Regions from separate parts of the Streptomyces sp. NBC_01546 genome, predicted to be linked through region 2. Evidence: riboswitches for the same ligand, from Rfam matches in the RefSeq annotation. Region 2 holds a riboswitch; the other holds the start of a gene.

Region 1 (5,436 bases), 3.8 Mb from region 2:
GGTTGACCGTGATGCCGATCTCGTGGAGCCGGTCCTCGGCCTGCTGGCCGTCCAGCTCGGAGTTGCGCAGGTCGACCAGGACCAGGTGGACGTCCGTACCGCCGGAGAGGACGGAGACGCCGACCTCGGTGACGTCCGGCTGCACCAGGCGCTCGGCGATGATCTTCGCGCCCTCGAGGGTGCGCACCTGGCGCTCCTTGAAGTCCTCCGAGGCGGCGACGAGGAAGGAGACCGCCTTGGCGGCGATCACGTGCTCCAGCGGGCCGCCCTGCTGGCCGGGGAAGACCGCGGAGTTGATCTTCTTGGCCAGCTCCTGCGTCGACAGGATCACACCGCCGCGCGGACCGCCGAGGGTCTTGTGCGTGGTGGTGGTGACGACGTGGGCGTGCGGCACCGGGTTCGGGTGCAGACCCGCGGCGACCAGGCCGGCGAAGTGCGCCATGTCGACCATCAGGTACGCGCCGACCTCGTCCGCGATGCGGCGGAAGGCGGCGAAGTCCAGCTGGCGCGGGTAGGCGGACCAGCCCGCGACGATCAGCTGCGGGCGGGACTCCTTGGCGAGGCGCTCGACCTCGGCCATGTCCACGCGGCCGGTCTCGTCGACGTGGTACGGGACCACGTTGTAGAGCTTGCCGGAGAAGTTGATCTTCATGCCGTGGGTCAGGTGACCGCCGTGGGCCAGGTTCAGACCCATGATCGTGTCGCCCGGCTTCAGCAGCGCGAACATCGCGGCGGCGTTCGCCTGCGCACCCGAGTGCGGCTGGACGTTCGCGGCCTCGGCGCCGAAGAGCGCCTTGATGCGGTCGATCGCGATCTGCTCGACCACGTCGACGTGCTCGCAGCCGCCGTAGTAGCGGCGGCCGGGGTAGCCCTCGGCGTACTTGTTGGTCAGGACCGAGCCCTGGGCCTCCATGACGGCGACCGGAGCGAAGTTCTCCGACGCGATCATTTCCAGGGTCGACTGCTGGCGCACGAGCTCGGCGTCGACGGCGGCGGCGACGTCGGGGTCGAGTTCGTGGAGAGGGGTGTTCAGTACGGACATCAGGATCCCCTGGGGTCAGTTACCGGCGGTGAGCTTGGCGTACTCGTCAGCGGAGAGCAGGTCGGCCGGCTCCTCCGCGACGCGCACCTTGAACAGCCAGCCACCCTCGAACGGCGCGGTGTTCACGAGGGCCGGGTCGTCCACGACGTCCTGGTTGGACTCGACGACCTCGCCGGAGACGGGGGAGTACAGGTCGCTGACCGACTTGGTCGACTCCAGCTCGCCGCAGGTCTCACCCGCGGTCACCGTGTCGCCTACCTCGGGGAGCTGGGCGTAGACGACGTCACCGAGCGCGTTGGCCGCGAACTCCGTGATGCCGACCGTCGCGACGCCGCCCTCGGCGTCCGACAGCCACTCGTGCTCCTTGCTGTAACGCAGCTGCTGGGGGTTGCTCATGACCTGATTCTCCTGGATGCGGGGGAGTGGATACGAACAGCGGTCTTGGGTACTGAGACGGCCGGTACTGCGGAGACGGCTTACGAGGGTTACTTCTGCCGCTTGTAGAACGGCAGGGCCACGACCTCGTACGGCTCATGCGTACCGCGAATGTCCACGCCGACACCGGAGGTGCCGGGCGCGGCGTGCGCCGCGTCGACGTACGCCATCGCGATCGGCTTGCCCAGCGTCGGCGACGGGGCGCCCGAGGTGACCTCGCCGATGACCTGGCCGTCCGCCACGACGGGGAAACCGGCGCGCGGGACGCGGCGGCCCTCGGCGATCAGGCCGACCAGCTTGCGCGGCGGGTTCGAGGCGGCGCGCTCGGCGGCGGCCTCCAGCGCGGCACGGCCGACGAAGTCCCCCTCCTTCTCGAACTTCACGACCCGGCCCAGCCCCGCGTCGAAGGGGGTGAGCGAGGTGGTCAGCTCGTGCCCGTACAGCGGCATGCCCGCCTCCAGGCGCAGGGTGTCGCGGCAGGACAGACCGGCCGGGACCAGGCCGACGCCCTCGCCCGCCTTGGCCAGCGCCTGCCACAGCTCCACGGCGTGCTCGGGGGCGACGAACAGCTCGAAGCCGTCCTCGCCGGTGTAGCCCGTACGGGCGATCAGCGCGGGGACCCCGGCCACCGTGCCCGGCAGACCGGCGTAGTACTTGAGCCCGTCCAGGTCGGCATCGGTGAGCGAGGCGAGGATGCCGGGGGACTCCGGACCCTGGACGGCGATCAGCGCGTACGCGTCGCGGTCGTCGCGGACCTCGGCGTCGAAGCCGGCGGCGCGCTCGGTCAGGGCGTCCAGGACGACCTGGGCGTTGGAGGCGTTGGCGACGACCATGAACTCGGTCTCACCGAGGCGGTAGACGATCAGGTCGTCGACGATCCCGCCGTCTTCCTGGCAGATGTGCGTGTAGCGGGCACGGCCGACGCCGACGGTGGAGATGTTGCCGACCAGCGCGTAGTCCAGAACCTTGACGGCCTCCGGGCCGGTCAGGGTGATCTCGCCCATGTGGGACAGATCGAAGAGACCGGCCTTGGTGCGTACGGCGTTGTGCTCGTCGCGCTCACTGCCGTACCGCAGGGGCATGTCCCAGCCCGCGAAGTCGGTCATGGTCGCACCGAGCGAGCGGTGCAGCGCATCGAGGGCGGTCAGACGGGGGGCAGTGCTCATGGGTGTGGCTCCCGAGTCCCAGGGCATGACATGACGAGGAGGGTCCTCCCCATCTGTCATCGGAACCTGAGAGGTTCGCCGCGAGTGCCCCGGTTGCCAGGGATCGTCGGCTTGCACCTTGGGTGGAGCTGTCGAACAGCTCGCTTTTCAGATCTGCCTCATCCACGCGGTACGGGGCCTGAGAGATTCAAGGGAGGTTCTTGCTCCTTCGGCGCCCGAGCACGGCCTTGCGGCGTGCCGGGACTCTCCCGCGCGGATTCAAGCGGCCGGTATGCAGTTGGTCCAGATGGCGCACATCATTGCACGCCACCGTGGTGATCGGGTGTGGGGCCCCGAAAGTTCGTACGGGGACCGGGAGGGCGGACCGGAACCGGGGCTGCCGGATTACCGTCTCTTTACACTCAGTGGGCAAGGGTCCTGGTGGCCCGATTCGGGGGAGGCGAACACTGTGCGGAGATTCGGAGTAGTGGCGGCTACGGGGACCGTGGACGCGGTGCCTGCGCAGCGCGGTGCCTGCGCCGGCCCCGGCCGGGTACGTGACCTGCGCGGGGCCGGGGCGCGGGGGGCGCGCCGGCTCGGCTTCGCGCAGGGGGACATCGTCGTGGTGTCCGGCCTGCCGGGCGGCGGCAAGAGCACGCTGATCAAGAGGGCGGCCGGCGAGGGCGGCGCGATCGACTCCCAGGACACGCGAGAGCGCTGGGAGCGGCGGATGCCGGGCGGGCTGCCGTACGGGGTGTACCGGCCGCTGGTGCGGGCCGCGCACTACTGGGGGCTGTGGCGGACCCTGCGCTCCGGAGCCTCGGTGGTCGTCCACGACTGCGGTACCCAGGCCTGGGTACGGGGCCTGCTCGCGGCGGCCGCGCGCCGCCGGGGCCGGGCGCTGCACCTGCTGCTCCTGGACAGCAGCCCGGAGGAAGCGCTGTCCGGCCAGGCGGCGCGGGGGCGCCGGGTGACGGCGTACGCCTTCGCCCGCCACCGGGGTGCGGTGACCCGCCTGCTGCGCGAAGCGGAAGCCGGCCGCCCCCCGGCGGGCTGCGCCTCGGTCACCCTCCTGGACCGTCCCTCGGCTGCCGCCGTCGCCCGCATCACGTTCCACAGCTGATCGCCGTTGCCGGGCTCAAGACCGGGCAGTGCGCTTTGAGGCTTACGCCGGCCAAGTCCAGCCCCGCCGGCGTTTGAGATGGGGGTCCCCCCGGATGGAGTCTGGGGGAGGGTCTGGGGCGGAGCCCGAGCAGCGGACCCGCACCGATAACCTCGGGCACGACATCGGCGGGACCCAAGACGGAGGCAGGGGCACATGCAAGGCGGCGGCTGGCCGGGGAATGAGCTGGAGCAGGTGCTCGGGGCGGCGCTCGGGCAGCCGGATGCCGGGGGGCGGATCCTGGAGGTGCTCGGACGCAGCATGGTCTGGGTGCCCCTGCCCGGCGGCGGCGGCCCGGACGCCGAGAGCCTCGACCTGCCCACCATGGACATCGGCGGGGCGGCGTACGTCCCCGTCTACAGCTCCGAGGCCCAGTTCCGCTACTGCGTCGGCCCCGGCATGGACTTCGCCGTGGCCCCCGCCGTCGAGTTCGCCCGCGGCCTGCCCCCGCAGCTCGGCATCGCCCTCAACCCCGAGGGCGCCGTCGGCGTCCCCCTGCCCCCGCAGGCCGTCGCGGAGCTGTGCCGCACCGGGCGGACCCCGCTCGACGGCCCGTCCACCGGCGGTCGGGTCCGGCTCTACGAGCCCGACTGGCAGGAGGACCCGGTGGACTTCCTGGCCGCCGCGGCCGAGGAGTTCCGTACCGCCGGTGTGGTCACGGCCGCCTACCGCTGCCTCGCCAGCGTCGAGGGCGGGGAGCCGGAACTGTTCATCGGTGTCCGCCTGGTGGGATGGGAGCCTGAGATGCGGAATGCCCCGATGGAGGCCCTCGGCCGGGCCCTGGCCCGGGTCCCGGCGCCCTGGCCCGTGCAGTTGATCCTCCTGGACGCCGCCCAGGACCCGGTCACGGACTGGATTCGTGAGCGCGTACGCCCCTTCTACCTCCCGTAGGGCCGCTTAAGCTGGGTACGCGTGGACGACGGGCGGACGAAGAGGGGTACCGGGTGAGTGCGTCAGGCACGGCCGCGGCCGGGCAGGTCGAGCACATGCTGCGCCAGGTGACTCCCGGGCGCTATGAGAGCTACGAGTCACTTCTGCATGCCCTTTCCGAGGGCCGGCTGTGGATGCTGCTCTGGCAGGGGCAGCCGGGTTCCCCCGATGCCCAGTACGGCGGCATGGAGGTCGAGAGCCTCGGCTACGCGCCCTGCGTGACCTCCCCGCAGGAGCTGGCCGCCAGCGGCTGGAACCGGGGCTACGAGGTGGTCACCGGGCGGGACATCGCCCGCGCGCTCTACCCGGACCGCTGGGGCCTGTGGCTCAACCCGCACGCCCAGGGCGGCGGCATCGGCATCCCGTGGGCCGACCTGCGCCGGATCGCGACCGGCCTGGACCGGATGCCCGCCGGGCCGCTGCGGCTGTCCGAGCCCACCCTCGAGCTCCCGCAGTTCTACGGGCTGCTCACCCAGCACGCGCACCGCACCCCGGCCGTCCGGTCGCTGCGCCGCGCCTGGGTGCAGCCCGCGCTCGGGTCCCCGTACCTCGCGGTCGGGCTGGACCTGTACGACGCCTCCGCGCCCGCGCTGGAATCCGTACGGGAGATGATGCGCCAGTCGGTCGGCGTGGTCCCCGAGGGCGTCCCGGTGTGCACGGTCGCGCTGGCGGACGAACACGACCCCGTCGCGATGTGGCTGCGCGCGCAGACCCGCCCGTTC
Region 2 (5,436 bases):
CTTCCGGTGGCCAACCACCCGGAACAGGGCTGGAGCCTGCTGTGCAACGGCGTCCTGCTCTTCGAGGACACCGGTGAGCTGCTGCCTGACGGCCAGATCATCGCCCCGCACCGCCCGCTCGCAGCGGCCCAGGTGATGAAGGCTGCCTAGACGCGAGCGGCACACCGACCGCGGCAACGACGAAGGGGCCGGCCCGGGATGACTCCCCGGACCGGCCCCTTGTCCATGCTCAGTTGTCGTACTCGTCCAGCGGCGGGCAGGAGCACACCAGGTTCCGGTCGCCGAAGGCGCCGTCGATGCGGCGCACCGGCGGCCAGTACTTCTCAGCGGCCGTGACCCCGCCCGGGAAGACGGCCTCGTCACGGGTGTACGGGTGGTTCCACTCGCCGCCCAGCGCCGCCGCGGTGTGCGGGGAGTTGGCCAGCGGGTTGTCGTCCACCGGCCACTCGCCGGCCGCGACCCGCTCGATCTCGGCGCGGATGGCGATCATCGCGTCGCAGAAACGGTCGATCTCGGCGAGGTCCTCGGACTCCGTCGGCTCGATCATCAGCGTGCCGGCCACCGGGAAGGACATGGTCGGCGCGTGGAAGCCGTAGTCGATCAGACGCTTGGCGATGTCGTCCACGCTCACGCCGGTCGCCTTCGACAGCGGACGCAGGTCGATGATGCACTCGTGCGCGACCAGGTTGCCCGGGCCGGTGTAGAGCACCGGGTAGTGCGGCTCCAGGCGCTTGGCGATGTAGTTGGCGCCGAGCACGGCCACCTGGGTGGCGCGCTTGAGGCCCTCGCCGCCCATGAGGCGCACGTACGACCAGGAGATCGGCAGGATGCCGGCCGAACCCCACGGGGCGGCCGAGATCGGGCCGACGCCCGTCTCGGGACCGGCGGTCGGCTGGAGCGGGTGGTTGGGCAGGTACGGGGCCAGGTGCGCCCGGACACCGACCGGGCCGACGCCCGGGCCGCCGCCGCCGTGCGGGATGCAGAAGGTCTTGTGCAGGTTCAGGTGCGAGACGTCGCCGCCGAAGTGACCCGGCTTGGCCAGGCCCACCAGGGCGTTGAGGTTGGCGCCGTCCACGTAGACCTGGCCGCCGGCCTCGTGCACCTGGGCGCAGATGTCGGCGACGTGCTCCTCGAACACACCGTGCGTGGAGGGGTAGGTGATCATCAGCACGGCGAGCTCGTCGCGGTACTGCTCGATCTTGGCGCGCAGGTCCGCCGCGTCCACCTCGCCGTCGTCGGCGGTCTTGACGACGACGACCTTCATGCCGGCCATCACGGCGCTGGCGGCGTTGGTGCCGTGCGCGGAGGACGGGATGAGGCAGATGGTGCGCTGCTCGTCGCCGTTCGCGCGGTGGTAGGCGCGTACGGCGAGCAGCCCGGCCAGCTCACCCTGGGACCCGGCGTTGGGCTGGATGGAGACCTTGTCGTAACCGGTGACCTCGCAGAGACGTTCCTCCAGCTCGGTGATGAGCGTGAGGTACCCCTCGGCCTGCTCGACCGGGGCGAACGGGTGCAGCTGGCCGAACTCGGGCCAGGTCACCGGCTCCATCTCGGTGGTCGCGTTGAGCTTCATGGTGCAGGAGCCCAGCGGGATCATGCCGCGGTCCAGCGCGTAGTCCTTGTCCGAGAGCTTGCGCAGGTAGCGCAGCATCGCGGTCTCGGAGCGGTGCTGGTGGAAGACCGGGTGCGTCAGGTAGTCGTCCGAGCGCAGCAGGCCCTCGGGCAGGGTGTCGGCCGCGGTCTCGTCGAGCGCCTCGATGTCGGCGGTGACACCGAAGGCGGCCCAGACGGCCTCGACGTCCGCGCGCAGGGTGGTCTCGTCGCAGGCGACGGAGACGAGGTCGGCGTCGGCCTGGTACAGGTTGACCCCGCCCTCGCGGGCGGCGGCGGCGACCTCGGCCGCGCGGCCCGGGACGCGGGCCGTGATCGTGTCGAAGTAGGCGCCGTGCACGATCTCGACCCCGCCGGCCTTCAGGCCCGCGGCGAGCAGAGCGGCGTAGCGGTGGGTGCGGCGGGCGATCGTCCGCAGGCCGTCCGGGCCGTGGTAGACGGCGTACATGGCGGCCATGACGGCCAGCAGCACCTGCGCGGTGCAGATGTTGCTGGTGGCCTTCTCGCGGCGGATGTGCTGCTCGCGGGTCTGCAGCGCCAGGCGGTACGCCTTGTTGCCGTCCGCGTCCACGGAGACGCCGACGAGGCGGCCCGGCAGCGAGCGGGCGTGCTTGGCCTGGACGGCCATGTAACCGGCGTGCGGTCCGCCGAAGCCCATCGGGACGCCGAAGCGCTGCGTGGTGCCGACGGCGATGTCCGCGCCCAGCTCGCCCGGGGAGGTCAGCAGGGTCAGCGCGAGCAGGTCGGCCGAGACGGTGACGATCGCGCCGAGCTCGTGCGCCTGGTCGATCAGCGGCTTGATCTCCCGTACGGCACCGGAGGCGCCCGGGTACTGGAGCAGCACGCCGAAGACACCGCGCTCGGCGATCTCGGCCGGGATGCCGTTCGAGAGGTCCGCGACGACGACCTCGACGCCCGTGGGCTCGGCGCGGGTCTCGATCACGGCGATGGTCTGCGGCAGCGCGTCCGCGTCGATCAGGAAGACGCCGTCCTTGACCTTGCCCACCCGGCGCGCGAGGGACATGGCCTCGGCGGCCGCGGTGCCCTCGTCGAGCAGCGAGGCACCGGAGGTCGGCAGCCCGGTGAGGTCGGCGACGACGGTCTGGAAGTTCAGCAGCGCCTCGAGGCGGCCCTGCGAGATCTCGGGCTGGTACGGCGTGTACGCCGTGTACCAGGCCGGGTTCTCCATCACGTTGCGCAGGATCACCGGCGGCGTGAAGGTCCCGTAGTAGCCGAGCCCGATCATCGAGGAGAGGACCTGGTTGCGGTCGGCGAGCGAGCGCAGCTCGGCCAGCACCTCGGCCTCGGTCAGCGCCTCGGGCAGGTTCAGCGCTTCGGTGGTCTTGATGACATCCGGCACCGCGGCGGCGGTCAGTTCGTCCAGGGAGCCGTAGCCCACCTGGGCGAGCATCTTCGCCTGCGCCTCGGCATCCGGGCCGATGTGGCGCTGCTCGAAGGGGATGCCTCGCTCCAGCTGGGAGAGCGGAATGCGGTTGGCGGTCATGACGGAGGCCTCCTGGTCGTATGACCTGCGAGGGGCACCACGGCGCGGGCACCCGGACGGCCTCCCCCTCTGTCATCTCAACCTGAGAGTTTCACCGGGCCGCACGGGGATCACCCGCGAGGTCCGGCTTTCACCGTCGGTGAGGAGGGGAACCGGCACTGCGCGCCCGGTACCCGCCCCTGCTTTCCAGAGTGGCCTCGTCCGTGCGGTACGTATGCCTGAGAGATTCCGGGGAGGATTTGCTCCTTCGGCGCCTCCGTCAAGATCACTCGGAGGACTCTCCCGCACAGGGTCGACAGCCATCACCCAGCCTACCAGCGAGGATCTGGCTCCTCCCCGAGTGGCCTCAGCTCCCGAAATGCACTTCTGTAGTCATTACGGAGGAGTTGCGACCATTTGGAGGGACCGTGCAGACCGACATCGATCCGCGCAGCCTGATCGGCCGCAAGGCGTTCGACCGCAACGGCACCAAGATCGGCACCATCGACGAGGTCTACCTCGACGATGCCACGGGAGTCCCGGAATGGGCGGCCGTCCGGACGGGCCTGTTCAGCCGGGACGCCTTCGTCCCGCTGGAGCCGAGCGAGATGGTCGGCGACACCCTGCGGGTGCCCTTCGACCGCTCCCTGATCAAAGACGCCCCGGACTTCGGGGTCGGCCGCCACCTCTCCCCCGAACAGGAGCTGCAGCTCTACCACCACTACGGCCTCGACGTGACCCTGCCGACGGACTTCCACCACGACTTCGGCCACCTGGCGGGCGACGAGGGCTAGGGCGTCCCGGCCGGCGGCTCCTCCCCCACCAACGGCAGCGGATCGGTCGGCTCCAGCTCGGGGTCGTCCACCCGGAAGGTCCGCACCCGGCCGGGCTCCGATCCGGGCTGCTCGAACCGCACGGTCACCCGCCCGACCCCGCTGCCCTGCACCCACCCGGGCCCGTACACCGCGTGCCGTACGTCGCTCCCGGCCGTCCACCGCCGCTCGGGAGCGACCCCGGGCCCTCCGGGCACCTCCGCACCCGCCGGGCCCTCCAGAGCCGCGACAGGGGCCCCACCGGGCTCTGCGGCCCCGTCAGGCTCAGCGGCCTCCCTGACCTCCCCCGCCTCCTCCTGAGGCTCAGCGGCCAGCGACTGGGCGAACAGGTCCTCCTGCGTGTAGTCGGCCAGACCGGTCACCCCCACGCCCAGCAGCCGCACCCCGCCCGTGGTGTCCACGCCCTCCAGCAGCCGCGCCGCCGCCTCGCGCACGACCGCGGGGTCGTCCGTGGGCCCCCGCAGCGTCTCGGACCGCGTCAGCGTCGAGAAGTCGTACCTGCGCACCTTCAGCACGATCGTGCGCCCCGAGTGCCCGGACCCCCGCAAGCGCTGCACGCACCGGTCCGCCAGCCGCTGCACCTCGGTCCTGATCCGCACCCGGTCGTGCAGGTCCACGTCGAAGGTGTCCTCCACCGACACCGACTTCGCGTCCCGCTCCGCGACCACCGGCCGGTCGTCGATCCCCAGCGCCATCCGGTACAGCCCCACCCCGTGCGAGCGCCCGAGCATCCGCACCAGCTCGTCCTCCCCGGCCTCCGCCAGGTCCCCCACGGTGGTGATCCCGGCGCGGCGCAGGTGCTCGCCGGTGGCCGGCCCCACCCCGGGCAGGGTCCGTACCGACATCGGCGCCAGGAGCTCCCGCTCGGTCCCCGGCTCGATCAGCAGCAGCCCGGCCGGCTTGGCCTCTTCGGAGGCCACCTTGGCCAGCATCTTCGACCCGGCCAGCCCCACCGACCCGCTGAGCCCGGTGGCGGCCCTGATGTCCGCCCGCAGCCGCTCCCCGGTGACCTGGGCGGTCTGCGAGTCGAAGGCGACCCCGCCCGCCTCCAGGTCCACGAAGGCCTCGTCGAGGCTGAGCGGCTCCACCAGCGGCGACAGCTCCCGCAGCAGGGCCATCACCACGTCGCTGACCTGCCGGTAGAGGCTGAAGCGGGGAATCAGGTAGGCACCGTTCGGGCAGAGCCGCCGCGCCTGCGCCGTCGGCATCGCCGAATGCACCCCGAAGCGCCTGGCCTCGTACGAGGCGGTGGCGACGACCCCGCGCGGTCCGAGCCCGCCCACGATGACGGCCTTGCCGCGCAGGCTCGGCTTCGACGCCTGCTCCACGGACGCGTAGAAGGCATCCATGTCCAGATGCAGGATGGTCGGCGCGGCTCTCACATGACCGATGCTGCCTTACGGGACTGACATTTCCGGGGCCGGTTCAACCGGCCCGGTTGCGGCGGGCGGCCAGTTCGTCCGCGGGGTTGTGCCCGAGCAGGGTCTCGCCGGTGTCCACGCGCTCCCC

The links. Region 2 has a riboswitch for glycine ahead of gcvP (aminomethyl-transferring glycine dehydrogenase). Riboswitches for the same ligand answer to the same signal wherever they lie in the genome.
Region 1: linked by a shared signal. The riboswitch ahead of gcvT (glycine cleavage system aminomethyltransferase GcvT) and the one ahead of gcvP (aminomethyl-transferring glycine dehydrogenase) in region 2 are both predicted to bind glycine.

The regions. Positions count from the first base shown of each region.
Region 1 is NZ_CP109379.1:2,827,290-2,832,725, reverse strand. Features, by position in the region: gene glyA (serine hydroxymethyltransferase) at 1-1,042, opposite strand, end outside; gene gcvH (glycine cleavage system protein GcvH) at 1,058-1,438, opposite strand; gene gcvT (glycine cleavage system aminomethyltransferase GcvT) at 1,528-2,643, opposite strand; glycine riboswitch at 2,801-2,904, opposite strand; gene OHA89_RS12505 (AAA family ATPase) at 3,128-3,745, shown strand; gene OHA89_RS12500 (enhanced serine sensitivity protein SseB) at 3,941-4,675, shown strand; gene OHA89_RS12495 (enhanced serine sensitivity protein SseB C-terminal domain-containing protein) at 4,729-5,436, shown strand, end outside.
Region 2 is NZ_CP109379.1:6,657,519-6,662,954, reverse strand. Features, by position in the region: gene OHA89_RS30590 (DUF5999 family protein) at 1-150, shown strand, start outside; gene gcvP (aminomethyl-transferring glycine dehydrogenase) at 230-3,115, opposite strand; glycine riboswitch at 3,312-3,410, opposite strand; gene OHA89_RS30580 (PRC-barrel domain-containing protein) at 3,523-3,888, shown strand; gene OHA89_RS30575 (DNA polymerase IV) at 3,885-5,309, opposite strand; gene OHA89_RS30570 (MerR family transcriptional regulator) at 5,353-5,436, opposite strand, start outside.